Regions from separate parts of the Thauera sedimentorum genome, predicted to be linked through region 2. Evidence: predicted binding sites of a transcription regulator. Region 2 holds the regulator's gene; each other region holds the start of a gene.
The links. Region 2 encodes sigma-54, which starts transcription at its own class of promoters, with help from an activator protein. Its sites were predicted from a motif close to TGGCACGCTTNCTGCTNA; they were not measured.

Region 1 (9,649 bases), on a different contig from region 2:
AGCACGTTGGCGCCGGGGGTGTACATGAGCTCCTGTGCGGCGGCCAGCGGGATGCGCACCGCGCGCGCGTCGAAGTCCTTGGAGAAGCTCTGGAAAATGCCCACCACCTCGAAATCCAGGGTGTTCAGGGCGCCGTCTGCGGTGTTCATCACCAGGGTCAGCGGATCGCCGGGCTTCACGCTCAGCGAATGGGCCACGCCCTGGCCGAGCAGGATGCCGAAGCTGTCGCGGTCGGTGAGCTGGCGCCCGGCGGTGATCTGCAGATAGGTGCCCAGGCGGGCCTCCTTGTCCGGCTCGATGCCTTCGCCGATGATCGCCAGGTCGCGCCGGCCGTTGTTGAGCAGCCCGGCGAAGTTGAGCCGGGCGGCCACCTCGGCCACCTCGGGCAGGGCGGCGATGCGGCCGGCCAGTTTCTCGGGCTCGTCGATCAGGAAGCGGTCGGGCTGGCGGCTGCCGCGCTCGAGGAAGTCCTTGCGGAAGACCTGCACGTGACCGGTCTGCGAGTGGATGATGGCTTCGCCGAGCTGGTGGAAGATGTCCTGCACGAAGCCGCCGGAGAGGATCAGCCCGCACACCCCGAAGACGATGGCGCCCAGCGTCATCGCGGTGCGCAGCTTCTGGCGGAAGATGTTGCGTAGCGCAAGCTTGAAGAGCATGGCGGCTACCTCTGGTGGCGCAGGGCGTCGACGATGTTCATGCGCGAGGCCTTCCAGGCCGGGAAGATGCTCGCCACCAGGGTGGTGACGAAGGCGAGCAGGAAGGCGTCCAGCGCCAGCGCGGGCGAGATGGCGATCTGCCCGACGTAGCCGCGCGCCATGCCGGGCGGCGGCGGCATCGGGATGCCGATGGCCGACACCAGCGCGCCGAGCGCATGGCCGGCGAGCACGCCGATCACCCCGCCGGCCACCCCCAGCAGCGCGCCTTCGGACAGGAACAGCGCGAGGATGCCGCGCCGGCGCACGCCGATGGCCATTGCGGTGCCGATCTCTCCGGTGCGCTCGATGACCGCCATCGACAGGGTGTTGGAGATCGACAGCACCACGATCAGCGCGATCAGGATGCGCACCACGCCGACCTGGCGGGAGAACAGCTCCACCGTCTTGTTGTAGAAATCCGCCAGATCGGACCACGGGATGATCTCGAAGCGGTCCGCGGGCAGGCGCTGGCCGAGCGCGGCAACCGTGCGCGTGGTGGCGTCGGTGTCGTCGAGCAGCACCACCCAGCTGGTGGCACCCTCCACCCGCATCAGCTGGCGGGCGACCTCGATCGGCGCGCGCAGCACGGTGTCGTCGTAGGCCTTGGTGATGGTGGCGAACAGGCCTGCGACTTCGAGCTCCACCGCGTTGATGCCGCCGTCCGCGGTGGTCGCGAGCAGCACCACCATGTCGCCGGGCTGTGCGCCCAGGTTGGCCGCCAGGCCCTCGCCGAGCAGCACCGATGCGGGCGGCGCATCGGTCAGGTCGCGGCCGGCGACGATGGTGATGGCGCGGGTCACCGGCGCCTCGCGCTGCGGGTCGATGCCCTCGCCCACGAAGGAGATGGTGTCGTCCCCCTTGCTCACCAGGCCGTTGAAGGCGAGGCGGGGGGCGATGGTGCGGAAGCCGCCGTCCGCATCGGCGCCAAGCGCCGCGGTGTCTGCCGGCAGCAGGTAGCTGTAGGGGTCGCCCAGGCCCTCGCGGAAATAGCCCGGCCGGGTGATCTGGATGTGGCCGAGTTGGGAATGGATGGTCGATTCCCGCATGTCCTGGAAGATCCAGTGGATGAAGCCGCCGGCAAGCAGGTAGGCCACCACCCCGCCGCACACCGTGGCCAGCGCCAGCAGCGCGCGGCGGCGCTGGCGCAGCAGGTTGCGGGCGGCCAGGCGGAGGGTCTGGATCAGGCTGGCAATCAATGCTCACCTCGTCGAACAGGTCAATCGCAGCAGGACCGCCATCTTCGTCCGTCCTGCGCCTGAGCGGACAGGGCTCCTGTAGTAGCGGCCTTGGCCGCGATTCTCACGGAGGCCGGCACGGCAATCGCGGCCAAGGCAGCTCCTACGAAAGCGCGGACGGTTTCAACGGCGGAAGGGCTTCTCTATGATAGCTGCAGGATCCGGCGATGACTGAGGAGTTATTCCATGACCGTGGGCTTCGACTACGAGGCGGCCTTCTCGCGCAACATCGGCTGGGTGACCGAGGCCGAGCAGCAGGCCCTGCGCGGCAAGCGGGTGGCGATCGCCGGCATGGGCGGGGTGGGCGGCGTGCATCTGCTGACCCTGGCAAGGCTGGGCATCGGGGCGTTCAACATCGCCGACTTCGACACCTTCGACCTGGTCAATTTCAACCGCCAGGCCGGCGCGATGGTCTCCGCGCTCGGCCGCCCCAAGGTGGACGTGCTGGCCGAGATGGCCGCCGACATCAACCCGGAGCTGGACATCCGGCGCTTTCCGCAAGGTGTGGCGCAGGACAACCTCGATGACTTCCTGCGCGGGGTGGACCTGTACGTCGATGGCCTGGACTTCTTCGCCTTCGATGCGCGCCGCGACACCTTCGCCGCCTGCCACCGGCTCGGCGTGCCGGCGGTCACCGCGGCGCCGCTGGGCATGGGCACGGCCGTGTTGGTGTTCATGCCGGGCGGCATGTCCTTCGAAGACTACTTCTGCCTCGAAGGCTGCGACGAGGACGAGATGGCGGTGCGTTTCCTGCTCGGGCTGTCGCCGGCCATGCTGCAGCGCGGCTACCTGGCCGATCCCTCGCGGGTGAATCTCGCCGAGCACCGCGGCCCTTCCACCATCGCCGCCTGCCAACTGTGCGCCGGGGTCACCGCCACCGAGGCGCTGAAGATCCTGCTGGGCCGCGGCGAACTGCGTCCGGCTCCCCACGGCTACCAGTTCGATGCCTACCGCCTGCGCCTGACGCACACCTGGCGCCCGGGCGGCAACCGCCATCCGCTGCAGCGCCTGGGCTTGTGGATTGCCCGCCGGCAACTGACGAAGATGCGCACCTCCGGAGGCCGACATGGCTGATCGCGACACCCTGACCAAGATCCTGGACCTCGCCCGCTGGGCGCCCAGCGGCGACAACACGCAGCCGTGGCGCTTCGAGATCGTGGCCGACGGGCACATCGCCGTCCATGGCAACGACACCCGCGACTGGTGCCTGTACGACTTCGACGGCCACGCCAGTCACATGGCGCACGGCGCGCTGCTGGAAACCCTGCGCATCGCCGCCACCGGCGCCGGGCTGCGCGCGCAATGGTCGCGTCGTGCGGGGACGCCGGACACCGCGCCGGTGTTCGATGTAAAACTGGCCGACGATCCGGCGCTGGCGGCCGACCTGCTGATCCCCTTCATCGAAACGCGCTGCGTGCAGCGCCGGCCGATGAGGACGACCCCGCTGAGCGCCGCGCAGCGCCGCGCGCTGCAGGCGGCGCCGGGTCCGGGTTACAGCGTCCGCCTGTTCGAATCCGCGGCCGAGCGCCGGCAGATCGCCCGCCTGCTGTGGGACAACGCCCGCATCCGGCTGACCTGCCCGGAGGCCTTTCCGGTGCATAAGGAAATCATCGAGTGGGGCGCGCGCTTCAGCGCCGACCGCATTCCCGAGCAGGCCGTCGGCGTCGATCCGCTGACCGCGCGCCTGATGCGCTGGGTGATGCAGAGCTGGGAGCGGGTGGACTTCTTCAACCGCTACCTGTTTGGCACCGTGGCGCCGCGTGTCCAACTCGACTACCTGCCGGCGATCCGCTGTGCGGCCCATGTGCTGATCTGTCGTGACGTCGCCCCCCGGACACTGGAGGACTACGTCGACGCTGGGGCGGCCATGCAGCGGCTGTGGCTCACCGCCGAGTCGGTGGATCTGCGCCTGCAACCCGAGATGACCCCGCTGATCTTCCGCTGGTACGCGGCCAACCGGCGCAGCGTTTCGCGTTCGCCGGAGGTGGATGCGGGCGTGGCGCAGGTGGGCGCCCAGGTCGATGCGCTGCTCGGCGCCGAGGGGCGGGGCGTGTTCTTCTGCCGGGTAGGCAGCGGTGCGGTGCCGCGGTCCCGCTCGCTGCGCCGGCCACTGGAAGAACTGATGGCGGAAGCCGGTGCCGGGAAGGCGGTTTGACGGTGTCGGCATTCTTTACAGTCGGCTGGCGGGCCAGTTGGTGTCTTGCTGTGGTGATATAAAAATATCTACAAAAACAATGAAGTAGGAGTTGTTAAGGCCGGTGGCACGCATTCTGCTAAATGTTGGTCGAGCGTTCTGAGAAGTCAGGTCCGGACGGTCAGCACTTAGGAGATCGACATGAACATCCGCAAATTGCTTGCTTCGAGCCTCGTCGCCACCGGTCTGGTGATGAGTTCCGCGGCGCAATCGGCAGTCCTCACCAACTGGTATCTCGATGCCGACGGTGCGGGTGGGGCCGGGAGCGCTACCAATATCATCAGCTTCCTCGACATCGTCGGCGGTGCTTACATCACGCTGACGCCTACCGGTGGACTCAGCTTCGATTTCGAGGAGTGGGGTGCAGTACGGTCCACATCCCACGACTTCGGCCTGAGCTACTCCGGTGACCAGACCGCTGAACTCGCCGCGCTGTTCGACGCCACTGGCAGCGGCACCTTCGGCGGTTCGGCCTCCTTCACGGGCGGCACCCTGCACCTGTATTCGATACCGCTCGGTCAGTGGGGCTCCACGACGGGAACCTTCGGTGTGGACGGCACGCCGATCGCGACCTTCGAGATCACTGGCGGCGGCCTGCAGGTCAATCCTGACGGCACCCCGATCGCCAACGGTCAGGTCGAACTGGTGGCGCGGGCCACTTCGATGGATAGCGGCTACTTCTTCTTCGATGCCGGGCTGACCCAGGACATGGCCGATCTGGTCAATGATCCGAACGGTCTGCTGTTCGGCTTCGCAACGGTGAACGCCAACCAGATCCCGACCGCCCAGCTCAACACGACCTTCGCCGACGAGGTCTTCGATTACTCGGGTCTTCCGGGTACCTGGGTGAACGATCCGGCTGACGGTTCCTTCTTCGTCAGCAACAACGGCCAGTTCCGCCTGGCGGTGCCGGAGCCGGGAACGGTGGCGCTGATCGGTATCGGCCTGCTGGGCCTGGGTGTGGCACGTCGCAAGAAGGCTGCCGCCTGACCGGAAGCCGACCAACTCGCCCCTCCGGGGGCGGGTGCAGGAAAGAGAAAAGGGAGCCGCGAGGCTCCCTTTTCTCATGCGCATTCCGGGGGGGCGTAGTCCGGTCCGGCGATGATGGGCGATTCAGCGCACCACCATGTTGTTGCGATGGATCAGTTCCGGCTCGTCGATGTAACCGAGGGTTGCCTCGATCTCGCTGCTCGGCTTGCGCGCGATGCGGCGCGCCTCGGTGCTGTTGTAGTTGATCAGCCCGCGGCCCAGTTCCTCGCCGGCAGCATCGTGCAGCGATACCGCGGCACCCCGCTCGAAGTCGCCCCTGACCTCCAGCACGCCCACCGGCAACAGGCTGCGCCCGGCGCGTAGCGCCGCTGCCGCGCCTTCGTCAAGCACCAGGCTGCCGACCAGTTGCAGGTGGTCGGCCAGCCATTGCTTGCGCGCCTGCAACGGGGTGCTGCCGGCGTACAGCAGGGTGCCCAGGCCGTCGCCGGCCGCCAGGCGGAGCAGGGCGTCGGTTTCGTGGCCGCTGGCGATGCAGGTGTGTGCGCCGCTGCGCGCGGCGCGCTGGGCGGCGCGCACCTTGGTGATCATGCCGCCCTTGCTGATGCCGCTGCCGGCGCCGCCTGCCATGGCCTCGAAGCGGCGATCCTCGGCCTGGCCCTCGCTGATGAGCTCCGCGGCCGGGTCGCGACGCGGGTCGGCAGTGTACAGGCCCTTCTGGTCGGTGAGGATGATCAGTGCGTCGGCTTCGATCAGGTTGGCGACCAGCGCGCCCAGGGTGTCGTTGTCGCCGAACTTGATCTCGTCGGTGACGATGGTGTCGTTCTCGTTGATGATCGGCACCACACCGAGGTCGAGCAGCGTATTCAGCGTGGATCGCGCGTTGAGATAGCGCTTGCGGTCGGCGAGGTCGTCGTGGGTCAGCAGGATCTGCGCGGTGTGCAGACCGTGGCGTGCGAAGATTTCTTCGTAGGCCTCCACCAGACCCATCTGGCCGACCGCAGCGGCGGCCTGCAGGCGGTGCATCTCGTGCGGGCGCTTGGTCCATCCCAGGCGCTGCATGCCGGCGGCGATGGCGCCCGAGGACACCAGCGCCACGCGCTTGCCGGCGCTGCGCAATTGCGCGATCTGGCGGGCCCAGTCGGCCATCGCCTGCTTGTCGAGGCCGGCGCCGTTGTTGGTCACCAGCGCACTGCCGACCTTCACCACCAGCCGGCGGGCATCACGAATCTTCGCTCTCATGGTTCGAACCGGATTCAGTCGCGGGAACGCTGCCCGCCGTACGTATCGTCTGCGTCGTCCTCGAGGTCGGCGTCGTCCTCGTCGAGGCTTTCGTCCTCTTCATCCCCCTCTTCATCGCCGAGCGGACGCGCCCGCTCGGCGAGCAGGGCGGCCTGGGCGGCCTCGTGTGCGGCACGGCGTGCTGCGCGTTCGGCCTCGATGCGCTCGCGCTCGGCGTCGATGAAGTCCTGCAGCGCGTGGATCAGCGCCTGGCAGCCGTCGCCCTTGAGCGCGGAGATCTCGAAGTGGCGGTCGACCGGGCCATAGGCGGCCAGGAAGTCGGCCACGCGCTGCGCACGCTCGTCCTCGGGAATCAGGTCGAGTTTGTTCAGCGCCAGCCAACGGGGCTTGTTGTAGAGCTCCTCGTCGTACTTGCGCAGTTCGTCGACGATGGCCAGCGCGTCGCGTACCGGATCGGCTTCCGGATCGAAAGGCGCCAGGTCCACCAGGTGCAGGAGCACCTGGGTGCGGGCCAGGTGGCGCAGGAACTGGTGGCCCAGGCCGGCACCTTCGGCTGCACCCTCGATCAGCCCCGGGATGTCGGCGATGACGAAGCTGCGCGCTTCACTGGTGCGCACCACGCCGAGATTGGGCGCGAGCGTGGTGAACGGGTAATCCGCCACCTTGGGGCGCGCGGCGGAGACTGCGCGGATGAAGGTGGACTTGCCGGCGTTGGGCATGCCCAGCAGGCCGACATCGGCCAGCACCTTGAGCTCCAGGCGCAGCGCCCGGCGTTCGCCTTCCTCGCCCATGGTGCGCTTGCGCGGCGCGCGGTTCACGCTGGACTTGAAGTGGATGTTGCCCAGTCCGCCCTTGCCGCCGCGGGCGAGCAGGGCGCGCTTGCCGTCCTCGTCCAGGTCGGCAATCAGATCGCCGGTTTCCTGGTCGGTGATCACCGTGCCGACCGGCATGCGCAGCACGATGTCCTCGCCGCCCTTGCCGTAGCAGTCCTTGTTGCCGCCGTTCTCGCCGCGCTGGGCGCGATGGATGCGGGTGTAGCGGAAGTCGATCAGGGTGTTGAGATTGCGGTCGGCAACTGCGTAGACGCTGCCGCCGCGACCGCCGTCGCCGCCGTCCGGGCCGCCGCGCGGCACGAACTTCTCGCGCCGGAAGGAGGCGATGCCGTTGCCGCCGTCGCCGGCGATGACCTCAATGCGCGCTTCGTCGAAAAACTTCATGGGTATGAGCCTGTGATGGCCAAAAACAAAAAAGCCCTACCGCAAGGATAGGGCTTTTCGGACCGGTAAACCGGGATCAGGCAGCAGCGGGCACGATGGTGACGGTGCGGCGCCTTTGGGAACCCTTCACGGAGAACTGGACGGTGCCGTCCTTCAGCGCGAACAGGGTGTGGTCCTTGCCGATACCGACGTTCTCGCCCGGGTGGTACTGGGTGCCGCGCTGGCGAACGATGATGTTGCCTGCGAGGACCTGCTGACCGCCGTAGCGCTTGACGCCGAGTCGTTTGGATTCTGAGTCGCGACCGTTACGGGAACTGCCGCCAGCTTTTTTGTGTGCCATGACGAATTACCTCCTGGTCTTGACTTAGGCCGAAATCGCTTCGATGCGGATTTCGGTGTAGTTCTGGCGATGGCCCTGGTGCTTCTGGTAGTGCTTGCGACGACGCATCTTGAAGATCTTGATCTTGTCGTGACGGCCGTGGGAAACCACAGAAGCCTTGACGGTAGCGCCGGAAACCACCGGGGTGCCGATCTTGACCGACTCGCCCTCGCCGACCATGAGAACCTGGTCGATGGTGATTTCGGAGCCCACGTCTGCCGGTATCTGTTCTACCTTGATCTTTTCGCCGGTGGTGACGCGATACTGCTTGCCACCGGTTTTTATCACCGCGTACATGGTGTTGCTCCAGTTGATAGGTGTTGCGAAGAATCGCGCACTTTAGTGAAAAAAGCCTTATCGGTCAATAGCGAGGCGCCTACCCGAGGTCGGCCTCGTTGTCCAGGGTGGGCAGCAGGGCGTCCAGGGCCTGCTGCTCGGTGCGGAACTCGCTTTCGGGAGAAAGACGCTCCCACAGACCGTCGCGTTCCATCGCGTCTATCACCTGCTTCTTCAAGCCGCAGAAGGCCATGCGCTGGCGCTGGGTGCGCAGGCGCTCGACCAGACCGTTGAGCGTATGCAGGCCGGTGGCGTCGATGTCGTTGATGCCCGCGCCGGACACCAGCACCACGCGCACATCTTCCTGGGCGCGGACCGCACGCAGCATGCCCTCCTCGAAGGTCGCAGCGGTCACGAAGGTGAGCGGGCTGTCGAAGCGCAGGATGACGAGCCGGGGGTGAGGGTGTTCCAGCCCGAAGCGCTCGAGGTCGCGGTAGGTGCCGTCCGGATGCAGGCCCAGCAAGGCGATGCGGGGCTTCATGCCGCGGTAGAGCATCAGCGCGAGCGAGAGCAGCAGGCCGGTGAGGATGCCGTTCTGGATGTTGGGCGCGAAGGCCAGGGTGGAGACGAAGGTGAGCACCGCCGCCAGGCCGTCGTTGCGATTGGCCCGCCAGGCACGCGACAGCGCGCCGAAGTCGATCAGGTTGGCGACCGCCTGCAGGATCACCGCCGCCAGCACCGGCACCGGCAGGTGCCACAGCAGGGGCGTGAAGTAGAGCAGGGCGAGCAGCACCAGTGCGGCGGTGATCAGCGAGGAGAGCCCGGTCTGCGCGCCGCTGGCGTGGTTGAGTGCGGAGCGCGAGAACGAGGCGCTGACCGGCATCGAGCCGCAGGCCGCGGCGGCGATCTTTGCCAGGCCCTGGCCGATCAGTTCCTGGTTCTGCCGCCAGGGCTGGCGCGTCCTGCCCGAGATCAGCCGGGCACTGGAGGTGACCTCCATGAAGCTCACCAGCGCGATCACGAAGGCGGCAGGGAGCAGGGTGACCGCGGCACCGAGGTCCACCTCGGGCACGGCCAGGGTCGGCAGCCCCGCCGGAATCGCGCCGACCACCCGTCCGCCACCTGCCTCGAAGCCGATCAGCGCGGAAAGCGCCGTGGCTGCGGCAACCACCAGCAGCACGCCGGGCAGGCGCGGCAGCAGGCGGCGCAGCGCGACGAGCGTGGCCAGCGCACCCAGGCCGAAGGCGGCGGAGGGCAGGTGCAGGGCGTCGAGCCGCGCAAGCGCGCCCGCGAGGTCGGTCAGGAACTGGTCGCTGCGCGCCATCGACAGGCCGATCAGGGGTGGCAGCTGCGAGAGGCAGATGATCAGCGCGGCGGCATTGACGAAGCCCATCAGTACCGGATGCGAGAGCAGGTTGAGCAGC
Region 2 (9,649 bases):
GTCCGGCAAGACCACGCTGACCCTGCAGGTCATCGCCGAGATGCAGAAGCTCGGCGGCACCGCGGCCTTCATCGACGCCGAGCACGCGCTCGACGTCGGTTACGCCGAGAAGCTCGGGGTGAACATCTCCGACCTGCTGATCAGCCAGCCGGACACCGGCGAGCAGGCGCTGGAGATCGCCGACATGCTGGTGCGCTCCGGCGGGGTGGACATCGTGGTCATCGACTCGGTCGCCGCGCTCACCCCCAAGGCCGAAATCGAAGGCGAGATGGGCGACCAGCTGCCCGGCCTGCAGGCCCGCCTGATGTCGCAGGCGCTGCGCAAGCTCACCGCCAACATCAAGCGCACCAACACCCTGGTGATCTTCATCAACCAGATCCGCATGAAGATCGGCGTGATGTTCGGCAACCCCGAGACCACCACCGGCGGCAACGCGCTGAAGTTCTACTCCAGCGTGCGCATGGACATCCGCCGCACCGGCACCATCAAGCGCGGCGAAGAGGTGGTCGGCTCCGAGACCAAGGTCAAGGTGGTCAAGAACAAGGTCGCCCCGCCGTTCAAGGAAGCGCGCTTCGACATCCTCTACGGCGAGGGCGTCTCCCGCGAGGGCGAGATCATCGACCTCGGCGTGGACAACAAGATCGTCGACAAGTCGGGCGCCTGGTACGCCTACAACGGCGACAAGATCGGCCAGGGCAAGGACAATGTGCGCGAGTTCCTGCGCGCCAACCCGGCGCTGGCGCGCGAGATCGAGAACAAGGTGCGCGTCGCCCTGGGCCTGAAGGAGCTGCCCGCGCTGGGTGGCGAACCGGCTGCTGCCGCGGCCTGATCTGCGATCATGGCGGAAGCGGGCCTGCGCGAGCGCGCACTGCGCTACCTGGCCCAGCGCGAGTACTCGCGCGCCGAGCTGGCACGCAAGCTCGCCGGCCACGGCAGCGCGCCGGAGATCGACGCGGTGCTCGACCGCCTGACGGAGCTGGAACTGCTCTCCGATGCACGCTTCGCCGCGGCCTGGGTGCGCAGCAAGGCAGGGCGTTTCGGCGCCGCGCGGCTGCGCCACGATCTGGCCAGCCGCGGCGTGGCCGCCGAGTTGATCGAGGCGGCGCTGGAGGGCGAGGCTGGGGACGAGGAGCTCGACCGCGCGCGTCGCGTGTGGCGGGCGAAGTTCGGCCAGGCGCCGGCCGATGCGCGCGAATGGGCGCGCCAGGCGCGCTTCCTGCAAGGTCGCGGCTTTGCCGCCGCGGTAATCCGCAAGCTGTTGAAAGAGACCCCGGATGAGTCTGCTGAAGGTTGAAGGACTGCAGAAACGCTACAAGGCACGCACCGTCGTGCACGACGTCGGCTTCACGGTCGACGGCGGCGAGGTCGTCGGCCTGCTGGGGCCCAACGGCGCGGGCAAGACCACCTGTTTCTACATGATCGTCGGCCTGGTACGCGCCGATGGCGGCGAGATCACCCTCGACGACGCCCGCCTGACCCACCTGCCGATCCACGAGCGAGCGCGCCGCGGCTTGTCCTACCTGCCGCAGGAGATGAGCGTGTTCCGCAAGCTCACCGTGGAGGAGAACATCCGCGCGGTGCTGGAACTGCAGAAGCTCGACCGCGACGCCATCGACCAGCGCCTGGAAACCCTGCTCGACGAACTGAACATTGCCCACCTGCGCGACAGCATGGCGGTGTCGCTTTCCGGCGGCGAACGCCGGCGCTGCGAGATCGCCCGCGCACTGGCCACCGACCCGCGGCTGATCCTGCTCGACGAGCCCTTCGCCGGCGTGGACCCGATTGCGGTGCTCGACATCCAGAAGATCATCCGCTTCCTCAAGCAGCGCGGCATCGGCGTGCTGATCACCGATCACAACGTGCGCGAGACGCTGGGCATCTGCGACCGCGCCTACATCATCAGCGAAGGCCGGGTGCTCGCCAGCGGCCAGCCCGACCAGATCGTGCGCGACGAGCGCGTGCGCCAGGTCTATCTCGGCGAACACTTCCGCCTCTGAGCGCCAGCGACACCAGCATGAAACCGACCCTCCAGCTCAAGCTCTCGCAGCACCTCACGCTCACCCCGCAACTGCAGCAGTCGATCAAGCTGCTGCAGCTGTCCACCATCGAGCTGAACCAGGAGATCGAGCGCTTCCTGCTGGAGAACCCCATGCTCGAGCGCGAGGACGGCGACGGCAGCGAGTTCGGCGCCGCGCAGCCGATCGGCAGCGCGCCGGCCAGCAGCACCGCCGAAGCGCCGGCTGCGGCCGAGGGCGGCGAAGGCGGGCGCGAGGAGGCGCCCGAGCACGATGCCGCGAGCTATGACGAGGCCGGTGAATGGCTGAGCGCCGCGGGCAGCGGCAGCACCCGCCGCGACGATGACGACGACGTCGATTTCCAGGAGTTCCAGGCCGCCGAAACCTCGCTGCGCGACCACCTCGACCAGCAGGTCGCGCTCTCCCCGCTGACCGACCGCGACCGCGCCCTGGTGCGCTTCATCATCGAGGCGCTCGACGACGACGGCTATCTGCACCAGTCGCTGGAAGAACTGCTGCCGCTGCTGCCGGAGGAGCTCGACCTCGATCTGGACGACCTGAGCATCGCGCTGCGCCATGTGCAGAACCTGGAGCCTGCCGGCATCGGCGCGCGCACCCCGCAGGAATGCCTGAGCCTGCAGCTGCGCGCCACGCCCGCGGACACCACGCGCGACCTGGCGCTGCGCATCGTCGACCACCACCTGGAACTGCTCGCCGAGCGCAATTTCGTCAAGCTCAAGCGCCTGCTGTCCTGCGACGACGACGCGCTGCGCGCGGCCCATGCGCTGATCTGCAGTCTGGACCCGCACCCGGGCTCGCGCTACGCCGCGCAGGAAACCCGCTACGTGATCCCCGACGTGGTGGTGCGCAAGCTGCGCGGCCACTGGACCGTGAGCCTCAACCCCGAGGCCATGCCCAAGCTGCGCATCAACGCGCTGTACGCGCAGATCCTGCAGCAGAACCGCGGCAACGGCGGCGGCCTGACCGGGCAGCTGCAGGAGGCGCGCTGGCTGATCAAGAACGTGCAGCAGCGCTTCGACACCATCCTGCGCGTCTCCCAGGCCATCGTTGACCAGCAGCGACAGTTCTTCGATCATGGGGAGGTGGCGATGCGCCCGCTCACGCTGCGCGAGATCGCGGACCAGTTGGAACTGCACGAATCCACCGTGTCGCGGGTCACCACCCAGAAATTCATGGCCACGCCCAGGGGGGTGTTCGAGCTCAAGTATTTTTTCGGCAGTCACGTCGCCACCGATACCGGTGGGGCGGCATCCTCCACTGCGATTCGCGCGCTGATTCGCCAGCTGGTGGATGCCGAAGACAGAAAGAAGCCCCTGTCCGACGCCAAGATTGCCGATCTGTTGGGCCAGCAGGGTATCGTCGTCGCGCGGCGCACCATCGCCAAATACCGCGAATCGCTCAATATCCCGCCGGTCAGTATGCGCAAGACGATCTGATCTGAAAAAGAGGAGTCATCATGAATCTCACCATCACCGGGCATCATGTCGAAGTCACCCCGGCCATCCGCGACTACGTGAGCTCGAAGCTGGACCGCGTCATTCGCCACTTCGACAACGTCACCAGCGTCGGAGTGATCCTGTCGGTGGAAAAGCTCGACCAGAAGGCGGAAGTCACCCTGCACACGCGCGGCAAGGACATCTTCGTCGAAGCCCACGATGGCGACATGTATGCCGCGATCGACGCGATGACCGACAAGCTCGACCGCCAGGTCCAGAAGCACAAGCAGAAGGTCCAGGAGCACAATCACGAAGCGCTGAAGCACCAGAACAGCGAGCTGTGATCCCTTCACTACTTCTTTCGGCCTAGGGTGTGGGTATAATTCGCGCGTTTTCCGAACCGCGTCGCCAACCGACACCCGACCGCCCCCGCCCGCGCGGCACCCTGCGGTCCTGTGCCGCGCGGGGCTTGACCCAATGAGCCTGATCGCCCAACTCCTCCCCCTGTCCAACGTGGTCATCGACCTCGACGCGAGCAGCAAGAAGCGCGTGTTCGAGCAAGCCGGGCTGCTGTTCGAGAACCATCAGGGCATCGCGCGCAGCGTGGTGTTCGACAGTCTGTTCTCCCGCGAACGCCTCGGTTCGACCGGGCTGGGGCAGGGCATCGCCATTCCTCACGGCCGCATCAAGGGCCTGCAGGAAGCGGCCGGCGCCTTCTTCCGGCTCGCCACCCCGGTACAGTTCGACGCCCCCGACGGCCGCCCGGTGAACCTGCTGTTCATCCTGCTGGTCCCGGAGCAAGCCAACGAGACCCATCTGCAACTGCTCTCCGAACTGGCCCAGATGTTCAGCGACCGCGCCTTCCGCGAGGAACTGCAGAACGCACCCGACCCGGCCACCATCCATGCCCTGTTCGCCAGCTGGGGACCCCATGCGACAGACGAGCGTCGCGCGGCTGTATGAGTCGCTGCGCCAACGCCTCGCGCTGACCCACGTCTGCGGCGCGCTGGACACCGCGATCGCCGTTTCCGAAGAGCGCATCTGGCCCGCCGACCTGGTCGGCCACCTCAACCTCATCCACCCGCAGCGCCTGCAGATCCTGGGGGCCGCGGAGCTCGCCTGGGCGCGCCGCCAGTCGCGCGAGAAGATCGCCCATCACCTCAACGAGATCCTCGCCGCCCGCCCGCCCGCGATCGTGGTGGCCGACGGCTGCGAGATTCCCGGCCTGCTCCACGGGCTGTGCGAGAACATCGGCGTGGCGCTGTTCACCACGCCGCAGCCCTCGGCCGGCGTGGTCGACCAGCTCCGCCAGTACCTGTCGCGCCAGCTGGCGGAGAAGGTCTCCCTGCACGGCGTGTTCATGGACGTGCTCGGCCTGGGCGTGTTCATCACCGGCAACTCGGGGGCCGGCAAGTCTGAGCTTGCGCTGGAGCTGATCTCGCGCGGCCACGGCCTGGTGGCCGACGACATCGTCGAGTTCTCGCACATCGCTCCCACCGTGCTGGAAGGGCGCTGCCCCGAACTGCTGCAGGACTTCATCGAGGTGCGCGGGCTGGGCATCCTCAACATCCGCACCATCTTCGGCGAGACCGCCTGCCGGCGGAAGATGCGCCTGCGCCTGGTCTGCCACCTGGAACGCCGCCAGCCCGGCCAGGACGACCCTTCGCGCCTGCCCCTGCACCAGGAGGTGCAGGACGTGCTGGGCGTGCAGGTGCCGCGGGTCATCCTGCCGGTGGCCGCCGGGCGCAACCTCGCGGTGCTGCTCGAGGCCGCGGTGCGTTCCACCATCCTGCAGTTGCGCGGCATCGACTCCACCCAGGAGTTCATCGACCGGCAAAGCCGCGCCCTGGCATGCGATCTGCCCGACTGAGCGGCTCGCTCCCGGACGGCCCGATGGCCGGCCAGGCTGCTTCGCTGCGCTGCACGATTGTGTACGCGGCCGTCATGCCACATAATTGCCGATTGCCGCAAACACAGTCGCGCGATGACCGCCCTGCCGCCCCACCCGTTCGACGACCGCCTGTACGCCCTGCGCACCCGTTGGGAGCAGTACGTTGCCGACGGCCAGCTCGAGCAGTTCATCGAGTTCGCCGTGGCGGTCAACAGCCTCGCCGAACACTTCGCCCGCCTGCGCCTGCCCGGCCTGAGCCGGCTGTGTGAAGGGCTGGAAAACGCCGTTCTCGCCCGCATCGGCGACGCGGGCTCCCATCCGATGCGCCCGCAGGAGATGGTGGCGCTGCAGCGCCAGATCGACGCGCTGTTCGGCTCGATCGCCACCTCGCAGCCCAGCGTCCCGGTGCGCCGGGCCGAGGAGAAGGCGCCGGCGCGCGACCTCGAATGGCACCGGCCGCGCAGCGTATGGATCGTGGCCGCGGCGGACCGCGAGGACGTGGCCGACGGCCTGCAGCGTCAGCTCAACTACTTCGGCTTCCGCGTCCTGCGCATGGGCTGGGACGCCGAAGGCGAAGTCGAGCCCGGCGAGGCACCGCTCGCGGTGCTGTTCATTCCCGCGGGCAGTACCGCCGAGGCCGCCGAGCTGGCCCGCATCGAAGCCTGCCGCAAGGCCTGTCCCGCCAGCCAGCTGTTCTATCTCGGCGTGGCCTCGGTCATCGACCCCATAGTGGCGCTGATGCGCGCCGGCATCGACGTGGCCATCCCCGACGACGAACAGCCGTCCATGGTGGTCAACCGCCTGCTCGACCTGATCCAGACCGAAGAGCAGGAGCGCTACCGCGTGCTGGTGGTGGAGGACTCGCGGGTCGCCTCCACGCTGATCTGCCGCACGCTGACCGAGCATGGCATCGACAGCCACGCCATCGCCGACCCGGGCCGGCTGCTGGAAGTGCTGGAGTCCTATCGCCCGGACCTGATCCTGATGGACATGCACATGCCGCGCTTCAACGGGGTCGAAGCCACCCGCGTGCTGCGCCAGATGTCCGCCTACCAGACCCTGCCCATCGTCTACCTGTCCGGCGAATCGAACATCGGCATGCAGGTCGAGGCCCTGCGCCTGGGCGGCGACCAGTTCCTCATCAAGCCCTTCAACCCGGTGCTGCTGGCCGCGGTGGTCAAGACCAAGATCGCCCGCTTCCGCGACATGCAGCGCTCGACCCGGGTGGACGGCCTCACCGGCCTGCTCAACCACTCGGCCGCCAAGGCCAGGCTCAAGGCCATGGTGGAGTCCGCCGCGCCGGGCGAGCGCTTCACTGTGGCGATGATAGACATCGACCACTTCAAGGCGGTCAACGACACCTACGGCCACCCGGTCGGCGACCAGGTGATCCGCGGGCTGGCCTGGCTGCTCAAGGCCCGCCTGCGCGAAGGCGACCTGATCGGGCGCTACGGCGGCGAAGAGTTCATCGTCGCCCTGCCCGGCACCGATCCGGCCCTGGCGCAGACCGTGCTCGACCGCATCCGGGTGGACTTTGCCGCATTGCCGCACACCCATCCGGGCGGCGCGCTCTACGCCACCTTCAGTGCCGGCCTGGCCGCCTACCCGACGGTCGACTCGGCCGCTGCGCTCACCGAATCCGCCGACGGCGCCCTGCTCGACGCCAAGCGCCTGGGGCGCAACCGGGTCGAGATCGCCGACTGCTGAGCGCCGGAGCCGGGCAGGCGCTTGCGGCAGCGCATCATCGGCTGCTACCCTCGTCCTCTTTCGCCGCCCGCACGGAACGCCCCGCCATGACCGCCGCCAACCCGGACTACCTGGAACGCATCCTCAACGCCCAGGTGTACGACGTGGCCGTCGAGACCCCGCTCGACCTCGCTACCAACCTGTCCGCCCGCCTGCACAACCGCATCTACTTCAAGCGCGAGGACATGCAGCCGGTGTTCAGCTTCAAGCTGCGCGGCGCCTACAACAAGATGGCCCAGCTCTCGCCGCAGGCCCTCAAGCGCGGGGTGATCTGTGCCTCGGCCGGCAACCACGCGCAGGGCGTGGCGCTCTCCGCGCAGAAGCTGGGCGTGCGCGCGGTGATCGTCATGCCCACCTCCACCCCGCAGATCAAGATCGACGCGGTACGCGCGCGCGGCGGCGAGGTGGTGCTGGCCGGCGACTCCTATTCCGACGCCTACGCCCACGCCCTCGAGCTGGAGAAGGCCGAGAAACTCACCTTCGTCCATCCCTTCGACGACCCCGACGTGATCGCCGGCCAGGGCACCATCGGCATGGAGATCCTGCGCGCCCACTCCAAGCCCATTCACGCCATCTTCTGTTGCGTGGGCGGTGGCGGCCTGATCGCCGGCATCGCGGCCTACGTCAAGCGCCTGCGCCCGGAGACCCGCATCATAGGCGTCGAGGCGGTGGACGCCGACGCCATGACCCGCTCGCTGGCCGCTGGCGAGCGCGTCGAGCTCGACCAGGTCGGCCTGTTCGCCGACGGCGCCGCGGTGAAGAAGGTGGGCGAGGAAACCTTCCGCCTGTGCCAGCAGTACGTGGACGAGATGATCCTGGTGGACAACGACGCCATCTGCGCGGCGATCAAGGACGTCTTCGAGGACACCCGCTCCATCCTGGAGCCGGCCGGCGCACTGGCCGTGGCCGGCGCCAAGGAATACGCCAAGCGCCACAAACTGCGCGACAAGAGCCTGGTGGCGGTGGCCTCCGGCGCCAACATGAACTTCGACCGCCTGCGCTTCGTCGCCGAACGCGCCGAGCTGGGCGAACAGCGCGAAGCCGTGCTCGCGGTGACCATCCCGGAAAAACCCGGTTCCTTCCGCAAGTTCATCGGCGTGCTGGGCAACCGCAACATCACCGAGTTCAACTACCGCTTCGCCGATGCCGCCACCGCCCACATCTTCGTCGGCGTCACGGTACACAACCGCGCCGAGGTCGGCCGCCTCACCGAGATGCTCGCCCGCCACGAACTGCCGGCGGTGGACCTCACCGACGACGAGATGGCCAAGACCCACATCCGCTACATGGTGGGCGGCCGCGCACCGCAGGTGGACAACGAACTGATCTACCGCTTCACCTTCCCCGAGCGCCCCGGCGCGCTGATGAACTTCCTCTCCAACCTGCATTCGGACTGGAACATCAGCCTGTTCCACTACCGCAACCATGGTTCCGACTTCGGCCGCGTGCTGGTCGGCATGCAGGTGCCGCCGGGCGACCGCGAGGCCTTCCAGGACTTCCTCGGACGGCTGGGCTACGAGTACGTGGACGAGACCGCCAACCCCGCCTACCGCATGTTCCTCGGCTGAACGCGCGGCGCGCCATGCTGCCCATTTCGGGCAGCGGACCTGTTGCGGACATACCACTTAGGCATTAAAAGCATGCGCTCCTGCGCTGCCTCCGCCGGACGTTTGAGCGCCGTCAACACGTGCTTTCGACGACGGCGAGAAGCTCGGCGAAATACAGCCTTGTTCGGAGCCTGCCATGCGCCGTCTCGCCCTCCTTGCCGCCGTCGCGCTGGCCAGTCTGCTGCCGAGCGTCCCGGCCGCATCCGACAACCGTCTTGAACGCATCCGGGCCTCCGCCGCGCTGCGGGTGTGCGTGTGGCCCGACTACTACGGCATCTCCTGGCGCAACCCAAAGACCGGCGAGCTCTCGGGCATCGACGTGGACCTCGCGCACGAGCTGGCCAAGGACCTGGGCGTGGCGCTCGAGTTCGTCGACAGTGCCTTCTCCCGCCTGTTCGACGACGTGCTCGGCGACCGCTGCGACGTGGCCATGTTCGCCATCGGCATCACCCCGCAGCGCCAGGAAAAGCTGCGCTTCACCTCGCCTCACCTGGCCAGCGACATCTACGCCATCACCACCCGCAGCAACCGCCGCATCCGCAACTGGGACGACATCGACCAGCCCGGCGTGGTGGTCGCGGTGGCCAAGGGCACGCTGCACGAGCCGGTCATGCGCGACAAGCTGCGCCACGCGCAGCTCGCGGTACTCGCCTCGCCGCACGCACGCGAGCAGGAAGTCGAATCCGGCCGCGCCGACGTGTTCATGACCGACTTCCCCTACAGCCGGCGCATGCTGGACAACGCCGCCTGGGCGCGACTGGTGTCGCCCACCGCGACCTACCACATCACCCCCTACGCCTGGGCCATCGCACCCGGCGACGACGCCTGGCACCAGCGCCTGGAGCAGTTCGTCGACACCATCAAGCGCGACGGCCGGCTGGCCGAAGCGGCCCGCCGCCACGGGCTGGAGCCCATCCTCGTAAGGCGATAGAC
Region 3 (9,649 bases), on a different contig from region 2:
GTGGCGCGCGCTGTTGCTCTGCCTGGTGTTGCTGGCCCTGGTCGGAATTGCCGGCTGGGTCGGTGCTTGATTGACGTGGAGGGAGTATCAGATGGCAAATCGTGAAGTTGTGGTGCTGAGCGCAGTGCGCTCGGCAATCGGTGCCTTCGGGGGTTCGCTGAGCAGCATCGAGCCCGCGGAACTCGCCGGCACCGTGATGCGTGAGGCGGTTTCCCGCTCCGGCGTCGATCCCCAGCAGATCAACTATGTGACGGTGGGCAACTGCATTCCCACCGACTCGCGTTACGCCTACGTGCCGCGCGTGGCCTCCATCCAGGCCGGCCTGCCGATGGATTCGGTGGCGATGCAGGTCAACCGCCTGTGCTCTTCCGGCCTGCAGGGCATCGTGTCCACCGCCCAGGCGATCATGCTGGGCGATTGCGACTACGGTATCGGCGGCGGCGTGGAAGTCATGTCGCGCGGCGGCTACATGATGCCGGCGCTGCGCTCCGGCGCGCGCATGGGCGACACCAAGGCCATCGACATGATGGTCGCGGTGCTGACCGACCCGTTCGGCGTCGGCCACATGGGCATCACCGCCGAGAACCTGGCCACCAAATGGGGCATCAGCCGCGAGGAGCAGGACGCCTTCGCGCTTGAGTCGCAGAATCGTGCGGCCAAGGCCATCGCCGAGGGCTACTTCAAGTCGCAGATCGTGCCCATCGTCCAGCAGACCCGCAAGGGCGAGACGGTGTTCGACACCGACGAGCACCCGCGCATGACCACGCTGGAAGCGCTGGCCAAGATGAAGCCCGCCTTCAAGAAGGACGGCAGCGTGACCGCCGGCAACGCCTCCGGCATCAACGACGGTGCGGCCTTCTTCGTGCTGGCCGATGCCGCGGTGGCGGCCAGTGCCGGTTACAAGCCGATGGCCCGCCTGGTGTCCTACGCGGTCGCCGGCGTGCCCAACGACGTGATGGGCGAAGGCCCGATCCCGGCCTCCAAGCTGGCGCTCAAGCGCGCCGGCCTGAGCCTGGACCAGATGGACGTCATCGAGTCCAACGAAGCCTTCGCCGCCCAGGCGCTGGCCGTGGCCAAGGGCCTGGAGCTGGATCTGGCCAAGACCAACCCGAACGGCGGCGCGATCGCGCTGGGCCACCCAGTGGGCTGCTCCGGCGCCTTCATCGCCACCAAGGCGGTGTACGAGCTGCAACGCACCAACGGCCGCTATGCGCTGGTCACCATGTGCATCGGCGGCGGTCAGGGCATCGCGGCGATCTTCGAGCGCATCTGATCGCGCCGCAAGCCGCAGTACGAAAAACCCGCTTCGGCGGGTTTTTTTTTCGCCTGTCGCCGCCGCTCCGGCGCCGCATGCACCATCGTTACAGCCGGCCTTGGCAGGCATGCACCGATACGGTGCGCAAGGGCGTCCAAAGCGGCTGCGGAGGGGGTGGAAATGCCTCTGAACGCTGGCACGTTTCTAGCTGTCACAAAGGCATTCCTTCCTTCTTCGACCAGGCAGGCCCAGTGTCATGACGATCAATAATTTCTACAACGAGATGACCGACGAGGCGGGGCGCGTGCGACCGCACTATGCGGCCTACGCCAGCTGGCTGTCGGAGATGCCCGAGGAGCGCCTGGCGCAGAAGCGCGCCGAGGCCGATGCGCTTTTCCACCGCCATGGCATCACCTTCGCGGTGTATGGCGAGAAGGACGCAGGCACCGAGCGGCTGATTCCCTTCGACATCATCCCGCGCATCATTCCGGCCGACGAATGGCAGATGCTCGCCGCCGGGCTGCGCCAGCGGGTGAAGGCGCTGAACCTCTTCATCCGCGATATCTACCACGACCAGGACATCCTCAAGGCCGGGCGCATTCCGGCCGAGCAGGTGCTCAACAACGCGCAGTACCGCAAGGTGATGCAGGGTGTGGACGTGCCGGGCGACATCTACGCCCACATCGCCGGGGTGGATATCGTGCGCGCCGGCAAGGGCGAGTACTACGTGCTGGAAGACAACCTGCGGGTGCCCTCCGGGGTGTCCTACATGCTGGAGAACCGCAAGATGATGATGCGGCTCTTTCCGCGGCTGTTCTCGCGCTACCGGGTGGCGCCGGTGGACCGCTACCCGGACATGTTGCTCAACACGCTGCGCAGCGTGGCGCCCACCGGGGTGACCGACCCCACCGTGGTGGTGATGACGCCGGGCGCCTACAACAGTGCCTACTTCGAGCACGCCTTCCTCGCCCAGCAGATGGGCGTCGAGCTGGTCGAAGGGCAGGACATGTTCGTGCAGGACGACCAGGTCTTCATGCGCACCACGCGCGGCCCGCAGCGGGTGGATGTGATCTACCGCCGGGTGGACGACGACTTCCTCGACCCGCTCGCCTTCCGGCCGGATTCGGTGCTGGGCGTACCGGGGCTGCTGCAGGCCTACCGGGCCGGCCGGGTGACCCTGTCGAACGCGATCGGCAGCGGGGTGGCCGACGACAAGTCGATCTACCCCTACGTGCCCGAGATGGTGCGCTTCTATCTGGACGAGGAGCCCATCCTGCACAACGTACCCACCTACATGTGCCGCAAGCCGGACGACCTGCGCTACGTGCTCGACAAGCTCCCCGAACTGGTGGTGAAGGAGGTCCATGGTGCCGGCGGCTACGGCATGCTGGTCGGCCCCGCCGCGACCAAGGCCGAGATCGAGGCCTTCCGCGAGATCCTCGTCAAGCATCCGGAACGCTACATCGCCCAACCCACCCTGGCGCTGTCCGCCTGCCCGACCTTCGTCGATGCCGGCATCGCGCCGCGCCACATCGACCTGAGGCCCTTCGTGCTGTCGGGCGAGGAGGTGCAGCTGATCCCCGGCGGGCTGACCCGGGTGGCGCTGCGCGAGGGCTCCCTGGTGGTGAACTCCTCGCAGGGCGGCGGCACCAAGGACACCTGGGTGCTGGAAGCCTGAACGCGGTACACGAGAGAACGAAGGGAGAACCGAAATGCTGAGCCGTACCGCCGACCACCTCTACTGGATGGCCCGCTACATGGAGCGCGCCGAGAACATCGCGCGCATCCTGGATGTGAACCACCGCATGTCGATGATGCCGCAGTCCGCGGTGCAGGAAGAGCAGGCTTGGGGCGCCACGCTGCGCATCATGGGGCTGGAGGGCGCCTTCCACCAGCGCTATGCGGAGATCAGCCCGGATTCGGTGCTGGAGTTCATGGTCTTCGACGCCGAGAACCCCTCCAGCGTGCGCAACTGCCTGCGCGCCGCGCGCGAGAACGCCCACGCGGTGCGCGGCACGCTGACCTCCGAACTGTGGGAGACCACCAACGGCACCTGGCTGAAGATGCGCGATTTCACCCCGGAGATGCTGGCCGACGCCGGGGCGGGCGAATTCTTCGAATGGGTGAAGTACCGCTCGCACCTGTCGCGCGGGGTGACCATCGGCACCATGCTGCAGGACGAGTCGCTGCGCTTCATCCGCATCGGCACCTTCCTGGAGCGCGCCGACAACACTGCCCGCATCCTCGACGTGAAATACCAGCTGCTGCTGCCGGCCGGCGAGGTCGAGGGCGGTGCGGCCGACTACCACCAGTGGAGCGCGCTGCTGCGCTCGGTGTCGGCCTTCGAGGTGTATCGCAAGGTCTACCGCGACCTGATCACCCCCTCGCGGGTGGCCGAACTGCTCTTGCTGCGGGTCGACATGCCGCGCTCGATCGCGCGCTGCATGAAGGAGGTCTACGCCAACCTGCGCGAAGTGGCCAACGACCAGTCGGCGGAGACCGAGCGCCGTGCCGGCGAGATGGAGGCCCAGTTGCGCTTCGGCCGCATCGAGGACATCGTGCGCGACGGCCTGCACAACTACGTGGTGCGCCTGCTCGGTCGTGTGCAGGACCTGGGTAACCGGATCGCCGACGACTTCCTGGTGCCGGTTTCCTGAACGCTTCCGCGGCCTTACCAGCCGGGGTTGAGCCGTTTTGCCTCGGCAATCTCGGTGCGGATGGCGCGGTAGTGCTCGAAGCGTCGCGGGTGGATGACGCCCGCGGCCAGCGCCCCCCGCAGGGCACAGCCCGGCTCGGCGTCGTGCCGGCAGTCGCGGAAGCGGCATTGGCCGAGGTAGGGGCGGAATTCCACGAAGCACTCGGCCAGATGGTCCGGGTCGAGATGGGCCAGCCCGAAGGCCTGCAGGCCGGGGCTGTCGATCAGCCAGCCGTCTCCGGGCAGCGGGTAGAGGCGGGCGAAGGTGGTGGTGTGCTTGCCGGTGTCGAGCGCGGTTGATATCTCGCGGGTGGCGGCGTTGGCTTCCGGGATCAGCGCGTTGGTGAGAGTGGACTTGCCCATGCCGGACTGGCCCACCAGGATGCTGCGTTCGCCCTGCAGGTAGGCGCCCAGCGCGTCGGCGCCGTCCAGCGCCGAGAGTTCGACGACCCGGTAGCCCAGCGCGGTGAACATGGCTAGCGACTCGCGCGCGGCCGGCAGCCGCTCGGCCAGATCGGCCTTGTTGAGCACGATCAGTGCCTTCAGGTCCTGCGATTCGGCCGCGCACACGCAGCGCGACACCAGCAGGTCCGAGAACGCCGGTTCGGTGGCCACCACGATCACCACCTGGCTGAGATTGGCGGCGATCAGCTTTTCGCGGAAGGCGTCCGAGCGCCACAGCAGGTTGCGGCGCGGATGCAGGTGCTCGATGGCGCCCTGGCCGTCGCCGCGCGGGGCGATGTCCACCTCGTCGCCACAGGCGAACACGCTCTTCTTGCCGCGCGGATAGCCCTGCAGGCAGCCGCTGTCGGTGATCACTTCGTAGTGGCGGCCGAAGGCCGCGGTGACAAGGCCGTGCAGCGGTTTGCCGGCGTGGGCGGAGCGACTCACTTGAACTTGTAGTAGTGGGTGTTGAGGTAGCCGGCGATGTTCAGTTCATCTTCCGGGAACAGCGCGAGGTTGAGCTGGGTGGTGCAGGCGGTGATCTGCTGCGCCAGCCCGTCGGCGGTGGTGATGCGGCGCTCGAAGCGGGTGTAGATGTCGGAGCCGTCATCGCCGCCGAACTGGCGCGCATGACAGGCCACGCAGTTTTCCGCGTGCAGCTCGCGGCCGGCCTGCAGGTCGGCGCCGGGGAAGGGGTCGGCCAGGGCCGGTGCGGCGTGCAGCACGGCGAGGGCGCCAAGTGGCATCAGCAGCTTCTTCATCGCAGCCTCCTAGGTCTGTGATTGCAGCCGGGCCACGCGGATGGCGGCCGGCGGATGTGAGTCGAAGAAACGCGAATACAGCGGGTCCGGTGTGAGCGTGGCGGCATTGTCGCGGTAGAGCTTGACCAGCGCGCTGACCAGGTCGCCGGCGCGGGTCTGCCGCGCCGCATAGCGGTCGGCTTCGAACTCGTGGGCGCGCGACCAGTAGCTCATCAGCGGCGCGAACGGGAAGGTGAAGGCTGGCAGCACCAGCGAGAACAACGCCAGCGCCATGGCGGTGCCGGTGCCGCTCACGCCGAGTCCGGCATAGAACCAGGGCTGCTCGATCAGCATGCCGAGCAGGGCGAGCACCGCCAGGCTGCCGCCGCCCATCACCGCAATGCGCTTCAGCACGTGGCGATGGTGGAAGTGGCCGAGTTCATGGGCCAGCACCGCTTCGACTTCCTGCGGCGCGAGCTTGTCGAGCAGGGTGTCGAAGAACACGATGCGCTTGGCCGCGCCGAAGCCGGTGAAATAGGCGTTGCCGTGCGCGGAGCGGCGCGAACCGTCCATCACGTACAGCCCGCGCGAGCGGAAGCCGCAGCGCTCGAGCAGGCCTTCGACGCGGGCGCGCAGGGCCTCGTCCGCCAGCGGGGTGAACTTGTTGAACAGCGGCGCGATGAAGGTCGGCCAGATCAGCAGTGCGAGCAGGTTCACGCCGAACCAGAAGGCCCACACCCACAGCCACCAGCGCTCGCCCATGGCCCCCATCAGCCACAGCACCGCGGCCAGGATGGGCAGGCCGAGCACCACCGCGAGCAGGATCTCGCGCGCGGTGTCGGCGGCGAACAGCGCAGGGGTCATGCGGTTGAAGCCGAAGCGCTTCTCGATGCCGAAGATGCGCGTCAGCGCGAAGGGCAGGTCGATCAGCCAGCTGAGCACGCCCAGCGTGGCGAGCAGGGCGATGCCGTGCGCCAGCGTGCCGGGCGCGAAGTAGGCCTGCCAGGCGTCGGAGACGGCCTGCAGGCCGCCGCCCAGGGTCAGCCCGAGCACGAAGAGCAGCGACACCGCGAGCTCGGCGAGCCCCAGGCGCATGCGCGCCCCGGTGTAATCGGCGGCCTTCTGGTGCGAACTCAGGTTGATCGAATCGGCGAACGCCGCCGGCACGGCGTCGCGCCGCGCCCGCACATGACGCATCTGGCGCAGCATCAGCACCGCCTTGAGCAGGGCGCCGGCCAGCAGGACGAGGACGAAGAGCAGGGAAAAGGCTGAAGCCGTCATGGGGAATCGTGTCGGGGCAGGAAAGGCGGCGCAGCAAGGGCGAGGCGCGCTGCATTCTGTGACACAATCGGCGCCTCGATTGTTTCGCTTATGGCCGAAGGATTATGGCACAGGATCAGAACCACCTCATCTGGCTGGACATGGAGATGACCGGGCTGGAGCCCGACCGTGACCGCATCATCGAAATCGCCGTCGTCATCACCGATGGGCAGCTCAACGTGGTCGCCGAGGCGCCGGTGATTGCGGTCCACCAGCCCGATGCGGTGCTCGACGCGATGGACGAATGGAACCGCAACACGCACGGCAAGTCCGGGCTGACTGCGCGGGTGAAGGCGTCCACCGTGGGCGAGGCCGAGGCCGAGCAGCAGATGCTGGCCTTCCTCAAGGAGTGGGTGCCGGCGCGCACCTCGCCGATGTGCGGCAACTCGGTGTGCCAGGACCGCCGCTTCATGGCACGCTACATGCCGCAGCTGGAAGCCTGGTTCCACTACCGCAACCTGGACGTGTCCACCCTGAAGGAACTTGCCAAGCGCTGGCGGCCGGAGGTGTACAAGGGCGTGGAGAAGAAGGGCAAGCACGAGGCGCTCGCGGACATCCACGAGTCGATCGCCGAACTGCGCCACTACCGCGACAACTTCCTGCGACTGTCCTGAGCGCGGTCGTGGGCCACTCCCCGCGTGTCATGCTGGCCCGCGCCACCGGGTGGCTGCGGGCGCGCTGGCGCAGGCTGCTGGCGATTGCGCTGGTGGTGGCCTTCTTCTATCTGCTGGGCTATTTCACGCCACGGGTGAGCAGCCCGGGCATGTGCCTGATCTACGGGTAGGGATCGCCGCGGCGCAATGCGGCGATGGCCCGCTGCAGGCCGATCGTCGCGCCATCGCGGCGGGCCGAGGAGGTGGCGTCCGACAGGCGCCGTGCCATCTCCTTGCCCAGTTCCACCCCGTACTGGTCGAAGCTGTTGATCCCCCAGATCCAGCCCTGCACGAACACCTTGTGCTCGTAGAGCGCCATCAGCGCGCCGAGTGAGTAGGCATCGAGGCGCGGCAGCAGCACCGTGGTGCTGGCCTGGTTGCCGGGAATCGCCAGATGCGGCGCCAGGCGGCGGATCTCGGCGTCGTCCGCGCCGCGCTCGCGCAGGGCGGCGACCGCTTCGTCCAGGCTGCGTCCGTGGGTGAGGGCGGCGGCCTGGGCGAGCGCGTTGTTGGCCAGGGCCTGGCGACGCGCGTCCTCACCGCCGGCGACCACGATGAAGTCCACCGGAATCGCCCGCGTGCCCTGGTAGAACAGCTGGTGGAAGGCATGCTGGCCGACGGTGCCGGCACCGCCCCAGACCACCGGCGAAGTCATCACCGCGGTGCTGCTGCCGTCGCGCAGCGTGCGCTTGCCGTTGCTCTCCATTTCCAGCTGCTGCAGCCAGGCCGGGAAGCTGCGCAGCCCGTGGGCGTAGGGCAGCACCGCCAGGGTTTCCTGGTCGAGGAAGTCGGTGTTCCACAGGCCCAGCAGTCCCATCAGCACCGGCAGGTTGGCGGCCAGCGGCGCACTGCGGAAGTGCTCGTCCATCGCCCGTGCGCCGGCGAGCAGCGCGTCGAAGCCGTCTTCGCCCAGTGCGATCAGCAGCGGCAGGCCGATGGCCGACCACACCGAGTAGCGTCCACCCACCCAGTCGGGCATCGGCAGCAGGCGCTGTTCGGCGATGCCGAAATCCACCGCGGCGGCCACGGCGTTGGTCACCGCGGCGAAATGCGCGCCGATGTCGGCGTCCGCGCCCAGTGCGGCGCGCAGCCAGGCGCGCGCGGCCTCGGCGTTGGCGAGGGTTTCGGCGGTGGTGAAGCTCTTGGAGGCAACGATGAACAGCGTCTCGGCCGGATCGGCGCCGGACAGCACTTCGTCCAGTTCCTGGGGGTCGATGTTGGCGGCGAAGTGCACCGTGACCGGGTGCTTCGCCGCCGGGCCGGCGAGCGCCTCGGCGACCATGCGCGGGCCCAGGTCGGAGCCGCCGATGCCCAGATTGACCACCCGGCGGATCGGCCGGCCGCTGGCGCCCTTGAGTGCGCCGGCGCGCAGTTCGCGGGCCAGGGTGCGCATGCGCGTGGCGGTGTCCTGCAGTTGCGCGGCGTCGGCGGCCGGTGGCGGGCAGCCGCCACGCAGGGCCATGTGCAAGGCTGCGCGGCCTTCGGTGTGGTTCAGGCGCTCGCCGCGGAACAGGGCGTCCACCCCTTCCGGGAGTCGCGCCTGGTGGGCCAGTTCGATCAGGGCGTCGAGTGCGCTGCGGTCGATGCGCTGGCGGGAAAAGTCGGCCAGCAGGCCGCAGGCGCTCAGGGAGAGGGTGTCGAAGCGTCCCGGGTCCGCATCGAACAGGTCTGCCACCCGCGCGGCGGCCAGACGTTCGCGATGGGTTCTCAAGGCCTGCCAGGCGGGCAGGCGATCGGGCGGCAGGAAGGTATCAGTCACGTCGATAGAGTCTGAAGATGTCCAGTTGCTTGCCGCCGCCGCGGCGGTGTTCCCACAGCAGCGTCCAGTCGTCGGGCAGCTTGCGCGGCCCCTCGCGGCGGTCGTCGTGCACCAGCAGCAGCCTGCACGGGCTGCCGGCCGGGCTCACCGCCTCGGGGCGGAGTCCGGCGTAATAGTCGAGCGATGCGCGCACCGCGGGAGACAGGCCGGTGGCCGCCACGCAGTCGGAGTGTTCGTCCGCCAGCACGCCGGCCAGCGATTCCACCGGCGGGCGGTAGCTGCGGCCGTGGTCGAACCAGGGCATCAGCAGGGTGACTGCCAGGCACCAGAGCATGGTCATGCCCAGCGCCCAGTTGCCGGGCGCGCGGTTGGGGCTGCGCGGCAGGCGCCAGGCCAGCACCAGCCAGACGAGCGTGATGATGGCGCCGATCGCCGCCAGCGTGGTCGAGCCGTGCAGCACGAAGTCCGCGCCGTAGCGTTCGACGTGGCGCGCGAGCCCGGGCGGCCAGGCAAAGACCTGTGCGCTCCAGCCCAGCCATACCAGGATGCCGAACACCCCGAAGGTCATCACGCCGAACCAGTCGAAGGCGTTGGCCGCGCCGCGCCGCAGTTGCGGCACGCCGGACGCCGCCAGCAAGGCGAGGGGCGGAATCAGCACGAGCAGCGCGGCGGGGCGGTCGTAGTCGTCGATGAACAGCCAGATCGCGGCCAGTATCACGGCGGCCACCGGCAGTACGATCGGCAGGCCCAGCAGGCGGCGGCGCCCGATCCACAGCCCCCACA

Region 1: a site for sigma-54 is predicted at 4,190-4,207, ahead of pepA (flocculation-associated PEP-CTERM protein PepA). Genes of this name have one in related genera too.
Region 3: a site for sigma-54 is predicted at 1,450-1,467, ahead of IAI53_RS05190 (circularly permuted type 2 ATP-grasp protein). Genes of this name have one in related genera too.

What each region holds. Positions count from the first base shown of each region.
Region 1 covers NZ_JACTAH010000001.1:811,227-820,875, forward strand. The annotation lists gene IAI53_RS03630 (ABC transporter permease) at 1-656, opposite strand, end outside; gene IAI53_RS03635 (ABC transporter permease) at 662-1,891, opposite strand; gene IAI53_RS03640 (ThiF family adenylyltransferase) at 2,117-3,004, shown strand; gene IAI53_RS03645 (nitroreductase family protein) at 2,997-4,085, shown strand; gene pepA (flocculation-associated PEP-CTERM protein PepA) at 4,266-5,114, shown strand; gene proB (glutamate 5-kinase) at 5,238-6,353, opposite strand; gene cgtA (Obg family GTPase CgtA) at 6,368-7,570, opposite strand; gene rpmA (50S ribosomal protein L27) at 7,647-7,910, opposite strand; gene rplU (50S ribosomal protein L21) at 7,935-8,246, opposite strand; gene IAI53_RS03675 (SulP family inorganic anion transporter) at 8,326-9,649, opposite strand, start outside.
Region 2 covers NZ_JACTAH010000002.1:804,845-814,493, reverse strand. The annotation lists gene recA (recombinase RecA) at 1-829, shown strand, start outside; gene recX (recombination regulator RecX) at 839-1,294, shown strand; gene lptB (LPS export ABC transporter ATP-binding protein) at 1,275-1,997, shown strand; gene IAI53_RS13535 (RNA polymerase factor sigma-54) at 2,015-3,472, shown strand; gene hpf (ribosome hibernation-promoting factor, HPF/YfiA family) at 3,493-3,816, shown strand; gene ptsN (PTS IIA-like nitrogen regulatory protein PtsN) at 3,950-4,435, shown strand; gene hprK (HPr(Ser) kinase/phosphatase) at 4,404-5,342, shown strand; gene IAI53_RS13515 (diguanylate cyclase) at 5,457-7,070, shown strand; gene ilvA (threonine ammonia-lyase, biosynthetic) at 7,001-8,677, shown strand; gene IAI53_RS13505 (ABC transporter substrate-binding protein) at 8,853-9,647, shown strand.
Region 3 covers NZ_JACTAH010000001.1:1,149,180-1,158,828, forward strand. The annotation lists gene IAI53_RS05180 (CobD/CbiB family protein) at 1-70, shown strand, start outside; gene IAI53_RS05185 (acetyl-CoA C-acyltransferase family protein) at 92-1,273, shown strand; gene IAI53_RS05190 (circularly permuted type 2 ATP-grasp protein) at 1,512-2,933, shown strand; gene IAI53_RS05195 (alpha-E domain-containing protein) at 2,968-3,912, shown strand; gene rsgA (ribosome small subunit-dependent GTPase A) at 3,927-4,841, opposite strand; gene IAI53_RS05205 (cytochrome c) at 4,838-5,155, opposite strand; gene IAI53_RS05210 (M48 family metallopeptidase) at 5,165-6,415, opposite strand; gene orn (oligoribonuclease) at 6,520-7,068, shown strand; gene IAI53_RS05220 (hypothetical protein) at 7,077-7,238, shown strand; gene pgi (glucose-6-phosphate isomerase) at 7,229-8,866, opposite strand; gene IAI53_RS05230 (ArnT family glycosyltransferase) at 8,859-9,649, opposite strand, start outside.